4 regions of the Prochlorococcus sp. MIT 0801 genome follow, and region 1 is predicted to be linked to each of the others. Evidence: predicted binding sites of a transcription regulator. Region 1 holds the regulator's gene; each other region holds the start of a gene.
What was found. Region 1 encodes NtcA, which controls nitrogen genes in cyanobacteria. Its sites were predicted from a motif close to GTANCNNNNGNTAC; they were not measured.
Positions count from the first base shown of each region.

Region 1 (3,217 bases):
GGTACTTTCATTTTTTCTAATGCAACACCAAGGCCGTAAGAGTGAGCAGGTAAAATAAAATATTTACCATCTTTGTCTTCTTTCAAATCTGTGGGTTCTAAATTGGCAGGATTAAACTTTTTCGGATTCATTACTGTTCCAGGGACATGCCTAAAAATCAAAAACTCTTTAGAAGAGAGACGCAAATCATATCCATATGATGAGCAACCAAAGCTTAAAACAGGAGATTTTTCTGATTCCGGCTCAAGATGTCTTATTAGCTTTTCTTGAAAAGGTTCAAGCATTCCTAATGAAGCCTGTTCAGCAATCCAACGATCGTTTTTTAACATTTAATTGCAGCGTAATTCAGTGATTTGATCAGCCATTTCAATTACTTTAGGCGGGATTGATGGTCCTGTAAGAATAATATCTGTGGATGATGGTCGATTATTTATCAAGAAAATTAAATCATTTTCTTCAATGAAACCAAGACTAATAGCCATTCCAATTTCATCAAGAATGATTTTATCTATTTTTTTTTCAATTAAACGTGCTTTACAAAATTCCCAAAGTTCTTTGATCGCTTTTTCTTCATATTTTCTCTTTAAAGATAAATGTTCTTCCAATATTTTTTCTGGTAAGCACGTTTCAATTGCTGGTCTTAACCACTCAAGTCGCCCGCAAAGATTGATAGCTCCACTTGGCCCTTGATTGACTCCACCTCTCAAAAATTGTGCTATTAAAACCTGGCTTCCTAATCCTGCAGATCTAATTGCCTCACTAAGAACAACAGAAAAACTGCCTCTGAAAGTAGAAGTATGGATTTGAACTTGGCCTTGTGTCGCAACTAGTTGTAAAGGCTTTTTAATGGGGGTAGGCCTTAGAGACGTCTCTGTTGACATAGATGAACCCCTTTGTTGAGCATTAATACTCGCTCGTGCATTCATATTGATTTTGATCAGAATGTCTTCAAATTAATCTAGCGGCATAAAATTTCTAATCAACCAATTGAACACTATCTGTGGTGTATGGAGTAAGAATAATTGGTTCTCAAAACTATTAAGGCCCCAAAAGCGATTCAAAAAAAACAGGAGAAAGTAGTTTTTCATACCTTTTGAAAAAATAGTCGCAATTTTTTGAGTGAAAAAAAGATAGAATTTCCTGAACGAACAGCCTTGTATTAAAGACTTAGGTTCAAAAAAGTCGCCATGGCTACATATCGTTTTTTCTCGACTTATTAATGTTCTCAGAACAGTTAATTAAACATGGTCACCTCCTATCGTGGCTTTACTCGTTTCAACCAACCAAGAAATAGCCAGATGGTTGGTAATTCATCTTCTCCATTGCCGCCAAATAAGTCTCTCTTAGATGTAATTAAATCTTTGGAGGGATTCTCTACTGAAACAGTTGATAGGTCAAAAACTATTTTTTTTCCTGGTGATCCTGCAGAAAGGGTTTATTTGATAAGACGTGGTGCAGTTCGATTGAGCAGAGTCTATGAAACGGGCGAAGAAATTACTGTTGCTTTGTTAAGAGAAAATAGTCTGTTTGGAGTTTTATCTTTATTAACAGGACATAGATCAGATCGTTTTTATCACGCAATTGCCTTTACTCGTGTGGAGCTCGTTTCTGCCCCAGCCACATCAGTAAGGAATGCAATCGAGCAAGATGCCTCTGTTGGGCTGCTACTTTTACAAGGTTTATCAAGTCGGGTACTTCAAACTGAAACAATGATTGAAACTTTGACTCATAGAGATATGTCTTCTCGTCTTGCAAGCTTTTTACTTGTTTTATGTAGAGACTTTGGCGTGGCTGGGGAAAAAGGAGTCACAATTGACTTGAGACTCTCTCATCAAGCCATTGCTGAGGCCATAGGCTCAACCAGAGTTACTATTACACGACTACTTGGTGAGTTGAAAAGTTCCTCCTTATTGGCAATAGATAGGAAGAAAATAACCATATTTGATCCAATAGCGCTTGCGAAAAGATTTAATTGAAGGCCATTGCATACTAAGGTTTAAGAGGTTTGATTAATTCTTCTTCTTTCTCTCTGTGACTGTCTGGCTGAAAATTCTTTTACTATTAATCCTGGGTGGAATACTTTCTACTCTAGGTGATCGCTTAGGTACAAAAGTTGGCAAAGCGCGTTTAAGTATATTTAAATTAAGACCAAAAAGTACCGCTGTATTAATAACTGTTTTTACTGGAAGTATTATTAGTGCTATTTCATTTGCAACTATGGTTATATTTGATAGAGATTTAAGGGTTGGATTATTTCAGTTAGAGGATATTCGAGAAAAGATTATAGAGAGTGAAAAAGAATTAAAAAAATTAGAGAAAAATTTGTATGCTTTTAGGAGTGGGAATGTAGTAATTAGTAGTGGTCAAACTCTAGTAACTAAGACTATTAAATTAAATAAAACGAATGATATTAAAAAAATTATAGAAAGTATATTACAGCAAGCAAATTTTTATGCTTTTAATTTAGTAAAAACAAATCAATCTGAATATCGAAGAATATTATTAGTTCGTAAAGATGATATTGAGAAACTTGAAAAAAAGATAGCTGATAATAGAAGTTGGGTCGTTAGGATTAAATCAGCAGGAAATATACTTAGAGGTGAAAATTATGTTTATGCATTTCCTGAAGTCACATTAAATAAAATGATTACAAAGAAAGGTGAAGTTATTGCGATAGAAAATATATCTTTATTAAAATCAGATTCTGAAACTATCAGTAAGAAGATTAATCTTTTAATGGCTTCAACTTTAGCTGAGGTTAGGCGTCGAGGATCATTAAGTTCTGAGTTGAAAATTAATGCTAATCAAATTAATAATTTAGGAAAATATCTAGTTAGTAAAAAAAAGGGAGATTTCCAAATTATTACAAGGGCTCTTGATGATAGTCAAAGTGCTGAAAAAGTCTCCGTATCATTGGAATTAAAATCTCTAGCAAAATCTATACTAAACAAGAGTTAAATGAGTCTTTATATATCCATAGATCCTGGAATGAAAAAATGTGGTTTATTATTGGCTGATATTCAATCCGGAAAAGTTATTGAGGCAGGTGTAGCTTCATTAAATAAATCTTCTGATTTAGTTTCTCGATGGAATGAAGATTACGACATTATCAATATAATAATTGGTGATGGAACTAATTGTAAGTATATAGGGAATAAATTAAAACGAAATAATTTTTTGAATATAAATTATGTGAATGAAAGAGGATCAACGCTAA
Region 1 covers NZ_CP007754.1:297,023-300,239, forward strand. The annotation lists gene dcd (dCTP deaminase) at 1-329, opposite strand, end outside; gene EW15_RS01525 (cob(I)yrinic acid a,c-diamide adenosyltransferase) at 330-881, opposite strand; gene ntcA (global nitrogen regulator NtcA) at 1,299-1,976, shown strand; gene EW15_RS01535 (DUF3084 domain-containing protein) at 2,032-2,958, shown strand; gene EW15_RS01540 (hypothetical protein) at 2,959-3,217, shown strand, end outside.

Region 2 (3,217 bases), 340 kb from region 1:
TGAATGAAGTTGACAATTTGAAGAAACTAATTCAAGTAGCTCTATAGGAACTAAAGAGTCGTATACAAGCGCATCACATTTACTAATTAGTTTTTGCGCTTTAACTGTTAATAAATCGGGATCACCAGGACCTGCTCCGACAAGATGCACAGTGCCAAACTGATTTGTATTCATGGCAAGTTACCCAAAATATTAACAAGACCACGATGAATAATATCAATCTCAAGCAAAGATTTAAGCTGCTCTCCTTTACTATCAATTTCTACATTTTTGTTTGGAGTCAAAAGATAGGGAATAGGAAGATAATTCTTCTCCTTTTTAACAGTATCTTGATTCCATCTAGACCATGAATAAAGAGGAATATTTAGGAATTTTTCTAAGGACTTAAGAAAAACATCTGAAGTATCTGAAGAGACAGGGTGATGAATCAACGCAGGTTTAAGAAAAGGACTCTGACTAGTTATCAGATCATCTATTAATGATAGCCATGGTATAAAAGAACCTAGGAAAGGAAACAATTTTATATTTTGTCCCTCTTCTTGCAAACGTTTAAATATTTTTGGTACATCAATACAAACATGACTTCCAGGTAACAAAAAAAGAGGAACTAAAAACACTGATCTATTACCGATGTCAATTTGCTCTGGATTGTCATCAGTTAAAGCCTCTATTGAAACAGAGCGATTTTTATGCCTTTTTAATTGGTCAACCAAAGAAAGAAGAGATGGATGTATCTCACCACCTCTAGAACCATGCACTAGTAAATGTAAATGGTGAGGAGGCTCACAATTAATTCTATTTGGTAACAAAGACAACTTTTGATGGACATCTGAAGATGTATTAGTACTTTCAGCTAATTTATTAAAATTGAGATGATGAGAAATTCTAGATACTCGAGAACAAATAATTTCAGGCGAGGAGAGGGGGTTGATCGAAGAAACACTCAATACAGAGGAAGAAAAAGATTCAAAAGTACTTTTCATAGAGACCTCTTTGCTATGAAAGAGGTTTGGGAAATGCTCAAAAGTGGAGCGATTAGAAGCCTCGGAGAAATTGGACGCCAATACTAAATGAGAAATTATGAAACCAATTAATCAATTAAATGGATAAACAGGATGTATTGAATGATACCAAAATAAATAAAAAATTTGGTAAAAACTGATACATCTAAAGTTTAGATTTTAAAGGTTAATTATAAATGTCAAGTCTCAATACCAATGGTTCAATACTATCTCGAAGGCAAAAAACTAAATCAAGTTGAAAAAAATAAAGCTGCTAAGGATGGACTCGAAATCGGAAAGGATATAGACAAATTTGCTGAAATGGGATGGGAGCAAATGGATAAAACTGATTTAGAATTAAGATTGAAATGGTATGGGATGTTTTGGAGACCCAAAACCCCTGGAAAGTTTATGTTAAGGTTAAGAATACCTAATGGAATAATCAATGCAGAACAATTAAAGGTAATTGCATCAATTGTTGCGAGATATGGAGAGAATGGAAGTTGTGATATAACAACTAGGCAAAATATACAACTTAGAGGTGTTTTGATTAGTGATTTGCCTGAGATATTAAATAGGTTAAAAAAAGTAAACATATCAACAACTCAATCTGGATTTGATAATCCAAGAAATGTTACTGGAAATCCCATCGCTGGAGTTGATCCAGAAGAGATTATAGACACAAGAATATATACATCAAAAATGCAAGACCATTTAACTAATGATGGTAAGGGAAACTCAGAATTTTCAAATCTTCCAAGGAAATGGAACACAGCTATAGCAGGCTCTAAGGATAATTTTCTTTTACATAATGATTTAATTTTTCATCCAGTTAAAATTAATGGGGTTTTAGGTTTTAGTGTTTGGATTGGAGGCGTACTTTCATCAGTAATGAATGAATATGCAGTTCCGTTGAATGCCTGGGTTGAAGAAGAAAAAATTTATGAATTAACATCAATTATTTTATCCCTATGGAGAGATAATGGGGAACGTAATATAAGACCTAAAGGTAGGTTTAGATTTTATTTAGATAAAATTGGCATTGAAACATTTAGAGATCTTATCGAAAAACAATATGGAACATTAAAAGAAGATCCAGGCTCAATATTTTCAGATAAACCAAGGTCATTTTTTGGAATTCATTCTCAAAAACAAGAAGGTAAATATTTTGCAGGAATTCATGTGCCAGTAGGCCGTCTTTTGGCTGAAGATTTACAAGATCTAGCAAATATATGTGAGAATTTTGGTGATAAAGAAATAAGACTTACCGAAGATCAAAATATTATTATTACTGGTATAGATACAAATCTAATTGAAGAATTTAAGGAGCAATCTATCTTACAAAAGTTTCCATTAGAACCAGAAACTATTGCAGCAGGTACTGTTTCTTGTACTGGAAATACCTATTGTGGTTTCGCTCTAACAAATACAAAGGATCAAGCTTTAAAAATCTCGCATGAATTAGACAAAGAATTAGATTTGAAAGACGAATTAAAGATTCATTGGACTGGGTGTCCTAATAGTTGTGGTCAAGCCTATATGGGAGGAATTGGTTTAACGGGCAAAAAAGCTAAAGACAAAGAAGGAAAAACCGTTGAAGCTTATGATATAAGCATTGGTGGATCACAAGGGCCTAATTATAAATTAGGAGAATTAATAAAAAAATCTGTCCCTCAAGATGAATTAAAAGATGTACTAAAAGATTTACTTATTTCAGATTTTGATGCAAAAGAAAAAATATTTTTAAGTAAAAAATCTGGTTCATTATCTCGATTTATGAATTGGTTTAGTCCTCTTGGCAAAGATAAACCGCTGATTAATCGAGCTAATGGCAGCCACGACATCTTTTCCAAATTTATGAATCGAATTAGCAATTAATTCGATTTTATAAAAAATTATTTTTCTAACTTTTTAAATTTATGACTCAAAGTACTTCTCAAATGAGCTACGTCTTACCTAAAGATTCTATTTCTCGTTTCATGAATTGGTTTAACAACCTTGGTAAAGATAAACCGCTGATTAATCGAGCTAATGGCAGCCACGACATCTTTTCCAAATTTATGAATCGAATTAGCAATTAATTCGATTTTATAAAAAATTATTTTTCTAACTTTTTAAATTTATGACTTCAAGTGCCTCTCAAATGGACTATGTCCTACCAAATGAATTGGTAGATGGAATGATTGCTGCAGGTGGCAAGAAATCATCTGTAAGCG
Region 2 covers NZ_CP007754.1:1,890,687-1,893,903, forward strand. The annotation lists gene cobA (uroporphyrinogen-III C-methyltransferase) at 1-174, opposite strand, end outside; gene EW15_RS10110 (CbiX/SirB N-terminal domain-containing protein) at 171-983, opposite strand; gene EW15_RS10115 (ferredoxin--nitrite reductase) at 1,218-2,879, shown strand; gene EW15_RS10120 (formate/nitrite transporter family protein) at 3,145-3,217, shown strand, end outside.
Region 2: the regulator NtcA is predicted to act here: its motif matches at 1,118-1,131, upstream of EW15_RS10115 (ferredoxin--nitrite reductase).

Region 3 (3,217 bases), 830 kb from region 1:
TTTTAATTATCGGATTAGCGTATAGATAGGAAGGATTCTTTTTTTTGAATCTAAATTCATAGTGTTCTTGACCTGATTTATAATCACCTTTTAGTAGTTCAATAAAAGAAAGATTGAAATAAGCTTCTGCAAACCTAGGTTCAATTTTAATAGCTTTTCGAAGAGATTTTTCTGCTTCATTTAATTTGCCAAGATCAATCAAGGTACTTCCCAGATTGGAAAGTGCGGTATGAGAATTAGGATTTAAATCAATAGCTTTTCTTGTATTTAATTCTGCTTCTTTTAGTTTCCCCAGATCGCTCAATACATTGCCTAAATTACTATAAGCACCACCAAGACTTGGCTTGATTTCAATAGCTTTTCTAAATGATCTTTCAGCTTCAATTAATTTGGATTGATCTCTGAATATATTTCCTAAAGTATTATGAGCCTCAGCCAAATCCGGCTTAATTTCAATAGCTGAAAGAACTAATTCTTCAGCTTCTTTTAATTTACCAATATCGTACAATATAATTGCATAATTAGAAAATACACGTGGATCTTTAAAATTTGAATCAATAAGATATTGATAATACTTAATTGCTTTTATAATTTCCCCTTTTTTATGGAAAAGAATAGCTTGCTCTTTTATTTTTTGATTTGAATTACTGGTAGAAAAAGAAGAATTTTCTTTAATCTTCCCAGCACATAATGGAACTAGAAATATTTGCACTATTACTTTTTTATTTTCAAGGTGAGTATTTTTTTGATAGCTTTCATAATTATGAATGTGACTTCTTCACCACCTTTATGTCTATTAATATATACTATCACTCTGATTTCAAAAAAGAAGCATCTTAGAAATTTTTATGTTTTAAAAAGAAGTCACTTTTTTGATTATTTACTAAGCCATCTCAATTAATACAACGATTTGTTTTAGTTATTAAAGTAATAAAATTCATTTGCCAACTAAAGAGTATGAAATCAAGTTACTTATAATAAGAGAAACTCATCAAAACAATAGCTATACGAGAGATACCCAGAGCAATGAAACCGAAAAATGCTTTCCATAATGATTCACCCATCTTAAAAATGTAATTAGTGCAATTACATTACATTCGTTTTTTTCCTGATCTCGTTCTCAAAACACATGTAATAGTTAATGTCTTTTTCAAAGTTCTAAACAATGTAGAGAGCTAATCAGTTGCCTCTAATTATTAGGACTAATGTTCGATGGTTTCATTTACTAGAGCAAGAAAAAGACCAAGGTTTTCATTTCATCGCAACTCCATAGACGATAAGGCAATTAATTGATTATTTTGAGTGATATGAAGCGTGCAGTACAGATCAACAACTTAGTAAATCTATGAGCATATCCTTTGATGCAAAATTCATCTTAAATTCACTAATTAAATACCTGTAAATTCAACTTGAGTAAAAGCCGAAGTGTATAAAATCAGCAAGGTAGGTTAGAACGTATTTATCCACATGGAGGATTATGAAACTTAAAACTCCTATCAACATGATCATAAATGCTTTAAGTGATATTCGTACAATGCATGACTTCTCTTACACGGTTCCCAATGAAACGAGAGAAGAGTTCTGGGACAAAGAATGTATAAGCCATCCAACAGCATCCACTTGCAAATTTTATGAGGGCTAACAAAAAGGAAACGCTGTAAAAGTTAATAGCTGTTAGATCGAAAGAAGATTCATTTAGGCAAAAAAAAAGGCCCTGCGAAACAGGGCCTCATAAAAATAGTTTTCTAGCTAATGCTGATATCGGTGACCACGATAAGACAATTGGGAATTCAGCTCAGATCTAGCATCACTTCTGCATGTGTTGTAGTGATTACGCCTGTAAGTGAGCTCAACACAATCTTTTTGTGCTTTATGCTCTTTGTGCTGGACATAGTTTTGTCCACGATAAAGAAGAGTTGTCATCATCCATACTCCGAATGTTGATTTAAGTCCCCGTTCCTTGGCTTAAATCGAGATGCGGCTCGCAATGTAGCGAGTTGAACGTTTTGGTAGCGGTTGCTACAAAAAATATTATGTTACGTATAGATGGCCCATGTAGTTCATCACGATACAAAACCATCTAGTGGTATGTACTCAAATTTCTCATTAATTTTTTTGTGCATATCTAAATTAACGGAGAATTAGACTAAAAATATTTTTTCATCAGTTCTAAAGGGTCTTCCATAAAGGTTTCTCAGAAACTTCCCACTCTGTTTCCACTGAAGACCTCCATAGGTCTCTTGCTTTTTCATAAGTTAATTTCTCACTTTCATGTAACTCAACATGAGGAGTAATACCGTGTAGGAATCCAAGCCTACAGCTAGCGTAGTGAACCCTCATATATGTAGTTCCGTCTTCATCAGAGTGTTTGTCTTGAAAAAACCTCATTGCCCAGACACGATCTTTCTTCACAAGCCAACTTTCATGTTGCATTTTTAGTAGGAGCTTGGATTATCTCTTTTATGCTGTCTTGCCTTTGAATGACAACTATCTGGTGACCAACGATTTTTGACAATTTCAAGAAAATCACATATGAATTCATCTGGGCAATCGAGTTCCTCCTGCAATTCAGCTAATTCATCAATAAAGAAATCGAATGTTCTGCTAATTAAACCTGACTTTTGCTTTTGTGACGGAGTCCATTTGCCCATAACTAATAAAAAATATTATGTAAAGTAGTTATCTAAACTATTACCGCAGAGCCAATTTGGTAAACACCTGCTATTAAAAGAAAAACGGGAAGGTTTATTAAGACTAATAGTTTAGCTGCAGTAATTTTGTTAATTGCTGGCATAGCTAAAATCTTTTTGGTTTAAATCGAGAAATTGGTAAGAAACTAACAAGAATTATCCATTACTACAGGTCGGTTCTGGTAGGGCTAACCAGTACGGGTGAAAAGAGGAAATCCCTCCTCAAGCAGGGCTTAATTCTAGATAGAGTTAGTTATGAGAAGAAGATTTATGAAACACTATTTGCTGTTTTTCACATCAGCTTTATTTTTTACAGCTAAGAATGCACAAGCTGAAAGTTTTTGGTTGATCCTTCAAAACAGCACCTACGGTATAGAAAAAATAGAAATGAAAAACATGTCGCAATGCGAGGAACAAGGTAAGGAGTACAAAAAAAGTTCGGGTATTCCTCGTTACTTGTGCTTAATTGGCAAATAAGGAAAAGTATCAAAACCAATGCCTAATAGGGGTAACTGGATAATTAACTA
Region 3 covers NZ_CP007754.1:1,126,897-1,130,113, forward strand. The annotation lists gene EW15_RS06090 (tetratricopeptide repeat protein) at 1-712, opposite strand, end outside; gene EW15_RS10570 (DUF4278 domain-containing protein) at 1,750-1,926, opposite strand; gene EW15_RS06095 (DUF1651 domain-containing protein) at 2,170-2,433, opposite strand; gene EW15_RS06100 (hypothetical protein) at 2,436-2,651, opposite strand; gene EW15_RS06105 (hypothetical protein) at 2,946-3,167, shown strand.
Region 3: the regulator NtcA is predicted to act here: its motif matches at 2,010-2,023, upstream of EW15_RS10570 (DUF4278 domain-containing protein).

Region 4 (3,217 bases), 900 kb from region 1:
CTAAATATCTATTAATCCAATAAAGTGATTCAGCAACTCTACTAAGTAACATTTATACTATTGGATTACCACCCAAGTGTCTTTACACCCTCCACCTTGAGAAGAATTAACGATCAAAGAATCACGTTTTAAAGCGACCCTTGTTAGGCCTCCAGGACTTACCCAAGTATTCTTTCCTCTAAGAATATATGGTCTTAAATCAACATGACATGGGTATACTTCACCATCACTTAGTGATGGGACCGTAGACAAATCTAGAGTTGGTTGAGCTATATAATTTCTTGGATTAGCTTTGATTTTAGCTGAAAATTTATCAATATCTATTTGAGAAGAATGTGGACCTATTAACATTCCATATCCGCCTGCTTCAGAAACGCTTTTAACAACTAGGTAACGGAGGTTCTTAATTACATAATCAAGATCTTTTTCCCTTGCACATACATATGTTTTAACATTATTTATTATTGGCTCCTCTTTTAAATAATATCTAATCATATCTGGTACAAAAGTATAAATTAATTTATCATCTGCTAATCCTGTACCAGGAGCATTTGCGACAGCCACTCTACCCTTACTCATCACATCAAGAAGACCTGGGACTCCAAGCATTGAGTCTTTTCTAAAGAATTTAGGATCTAAAAAATCATCATCTATTCGACGATAAATAACATCAATTTTTTTTATCCCTGAGGTGGTTCTCAAATAAACATTATCATTCTGACAAACTAAATCACTTCCTTCAACTAATTGAACTCCCATCTGTTGAGCCAAATAACTATGCTCAAAATATGCACTATTAAAAACTCCAGGAGTCAATAAAACAACTTTTGGATTATCAGTCCAAACTGCCAATTCCTGAAGTGATTTCAATAAATATGATGGGTAATCATCAATAGGTCTAACAATCCTGCCAGCAAAAAGGCTAGGAAAAATTCTTTTCATAACTAATCTATTCTCCAAGAAATATGCAACTCCTGAAGGGCACCGAAGATTGTCCTCTAGAACGAGCCAGTCTCCTTTTCCATCTCTAATTAAATCTAAGCCAGACACATGGCACCATTTCCCTAATGGCAACACAAATCCCTGCATTTGTGGCCGCCAACCATCAGAACTCTCTATAAATTCTATTGGGATAATCCGATCTTTTATTATTTGCTGTTTGCCATAAACATCAGATAAAAATAAATCTATCGCTTCAAGTCTCTGTACAAGTCCTCTTTCTAGCTCTAACCATTCAGAGGCACCAATTACTCTCGGCAAAGGATCAAAAGGAAGAATCCTTTCAGAACCTTTGTTACCGGAGTCGTTAAGACGAAAAGTTGCTCCATGACGTAGAAGTAATTTTCTAGCAATTTCATGACTTACATTTAACTGATCTAAACCTATCTTTTTTAAAGATGAAAGAAGAGGCTCAAGGGATTTTCTAGGAGAAAAATCTTCAGAAGAAAAATATTCATCATATCCCTTTTTAGGTTGATAATCTGTAAACATATCAACCTCCAATTAGTTAATTAAATATGAATCAAGCCAGCAATTATTCAGGTAGCTAAAAATACAAAAAAGAATTTAAATATCTCTAATTAATGATTTAAGTATATTTAAGTACAGTTCTTGCATGATCTTCCTTTATTTCCTCAAGGATCTGAAGCATTGATCGAACTAAAGGTTATGCATGTTTAGAGAGAAAATAACTAAAAAAGATTTCTAAAATAATTCGAAGGTTAGGATAGAATCTTATTAAGAAAGCTGAGAAACCTTGATCTAAATATCCCACTATACGTTAAATAAAAACGCCAGCACGTCAATTGATATCAATTGCTTAAGAGCAAAAATCGCGGTTAAACGAAAGTTAGAGCAATTCAAAGAGACATAATTGAGAAGATATATCCATGATTAATTCACTCAAAGAATTCTTTACTCATCTCTAGGCTAAAAACACAAATCAGAATATCATGCAGTCGAGCTACATTTTTTGCAAAATTCAGAACGACAAAAGTTTTCCACATTGCTGGTCTTCCTGCAACAATAATTAAGTCACTTCTTTTGTGGACCTTAGCTCAGTTTTTTATTTTTTAAATTACTGATTTCCAAATCCACAATCAGATTCTTCGTTAGTTATCAGACAATGAAAATAGTTTTTTTTGATCCTGTTCATTGGGACTATAGTCCTGTTACACCATACCAAAAGCCTTTAGGAGGTACACAATCGGCTGTATGTTATTTGTCAACAGCTCTCTCAGAATTAGGACATCAAGTATATCTTATCAACAATATTAGCAATTCCAAAGAGATAAATGGTGTTAATTGCCTAAATGTTCGAAGTAATGATGAATATTTAAAAGAGATTATTAATAGTTCTGATATTTGTATAGTTATTGCTCTTCCATCTTTAGTAAATGGACTTAAATCTCTATTTACTGGTAAAGTTAAATTCTTTCTTTGGTGTCAGCATTCCTACAATCAGCCAGTACTAGAAAGTCTTTATTCGAGTGAAGTAAAGAAATCATGGGATGGATATATTTTTGTTAGTAATTGGCAAAGGGATAAATTTTGTTCTGTATTCGCTTTAGAAAAAAACAAGACTTTTATACTTAGAAATGCTATATCCCCTCTGATTTATAATTTATTTGATAAAAAAGAATCTATTTCTAAATCAAAAAAATTAGAAGATACTATTTTTTATAGTAGTACACCTTTTCGAGGTCTGGATATATTAATTGATGTATTTCCTTCTATAAAAAAAAAATTACCTAAGGTTAAATTGAAAGTATTTTCCTGTTTAAAAACATATCAAATAGATAAAGATAATGATAATTATCTTTATCTTTATAAGCAATGTGAAGCAATGAATGGGGTCGAATACATAGGATCTTTATCTCAGTCGGAACTGGCACCTCATTTAAAAAAAGCCAGTATATTAGCTTATCCTAATTCATTTGAAGAAACATCATGTATATCTGTCATGGAGGCACTAGCCAGTGGATGTGCTGTCGTAACAAGTGAGTTAGGTGCTCTTCCTGAAACAAGTTCAGGTTTTGCATCTTTAGTAAAAGGCAAACCAGGTTCAGATCAATATAAAAAAAATTTCATAGATGAAATAGATAAAACATATAAATTATTTAAAGGTGATGATTGTTTTTTAGATAGGAAATTAAGAAATCAAGTTGATTACTTTTTGTTAAATAATAATTGGGAAAGAAGAGCGCAAGAATTAATT
Region 4 covers NZ_CP007754.1:1,322,136-1,325,352, forward strand. The annotation lists gene EW15_RS07175 (alpha-E domain-containing protein) at 1-52, opposite strand, end outside; gene EW15_RS07180 (circularly permuted type 2 ATP-grasp protein) at 58-1,491, opposite strand; partial or broken gene EW15_RS10620 (DnaB-like helicase C-terminal domain-containing protein) at 1,911-2,045, opposite strand; gene EW15_RS07185 (glycosyltransferase family 4 protein) at 2,126-3,217, shown strand, end outside.
Region 4: the regulator NtcA is predicted to act here: its motif matches at 1,543-1,556, upstream of EW15_RS07180 (circularly permuted type 2 ATP-grasp protein).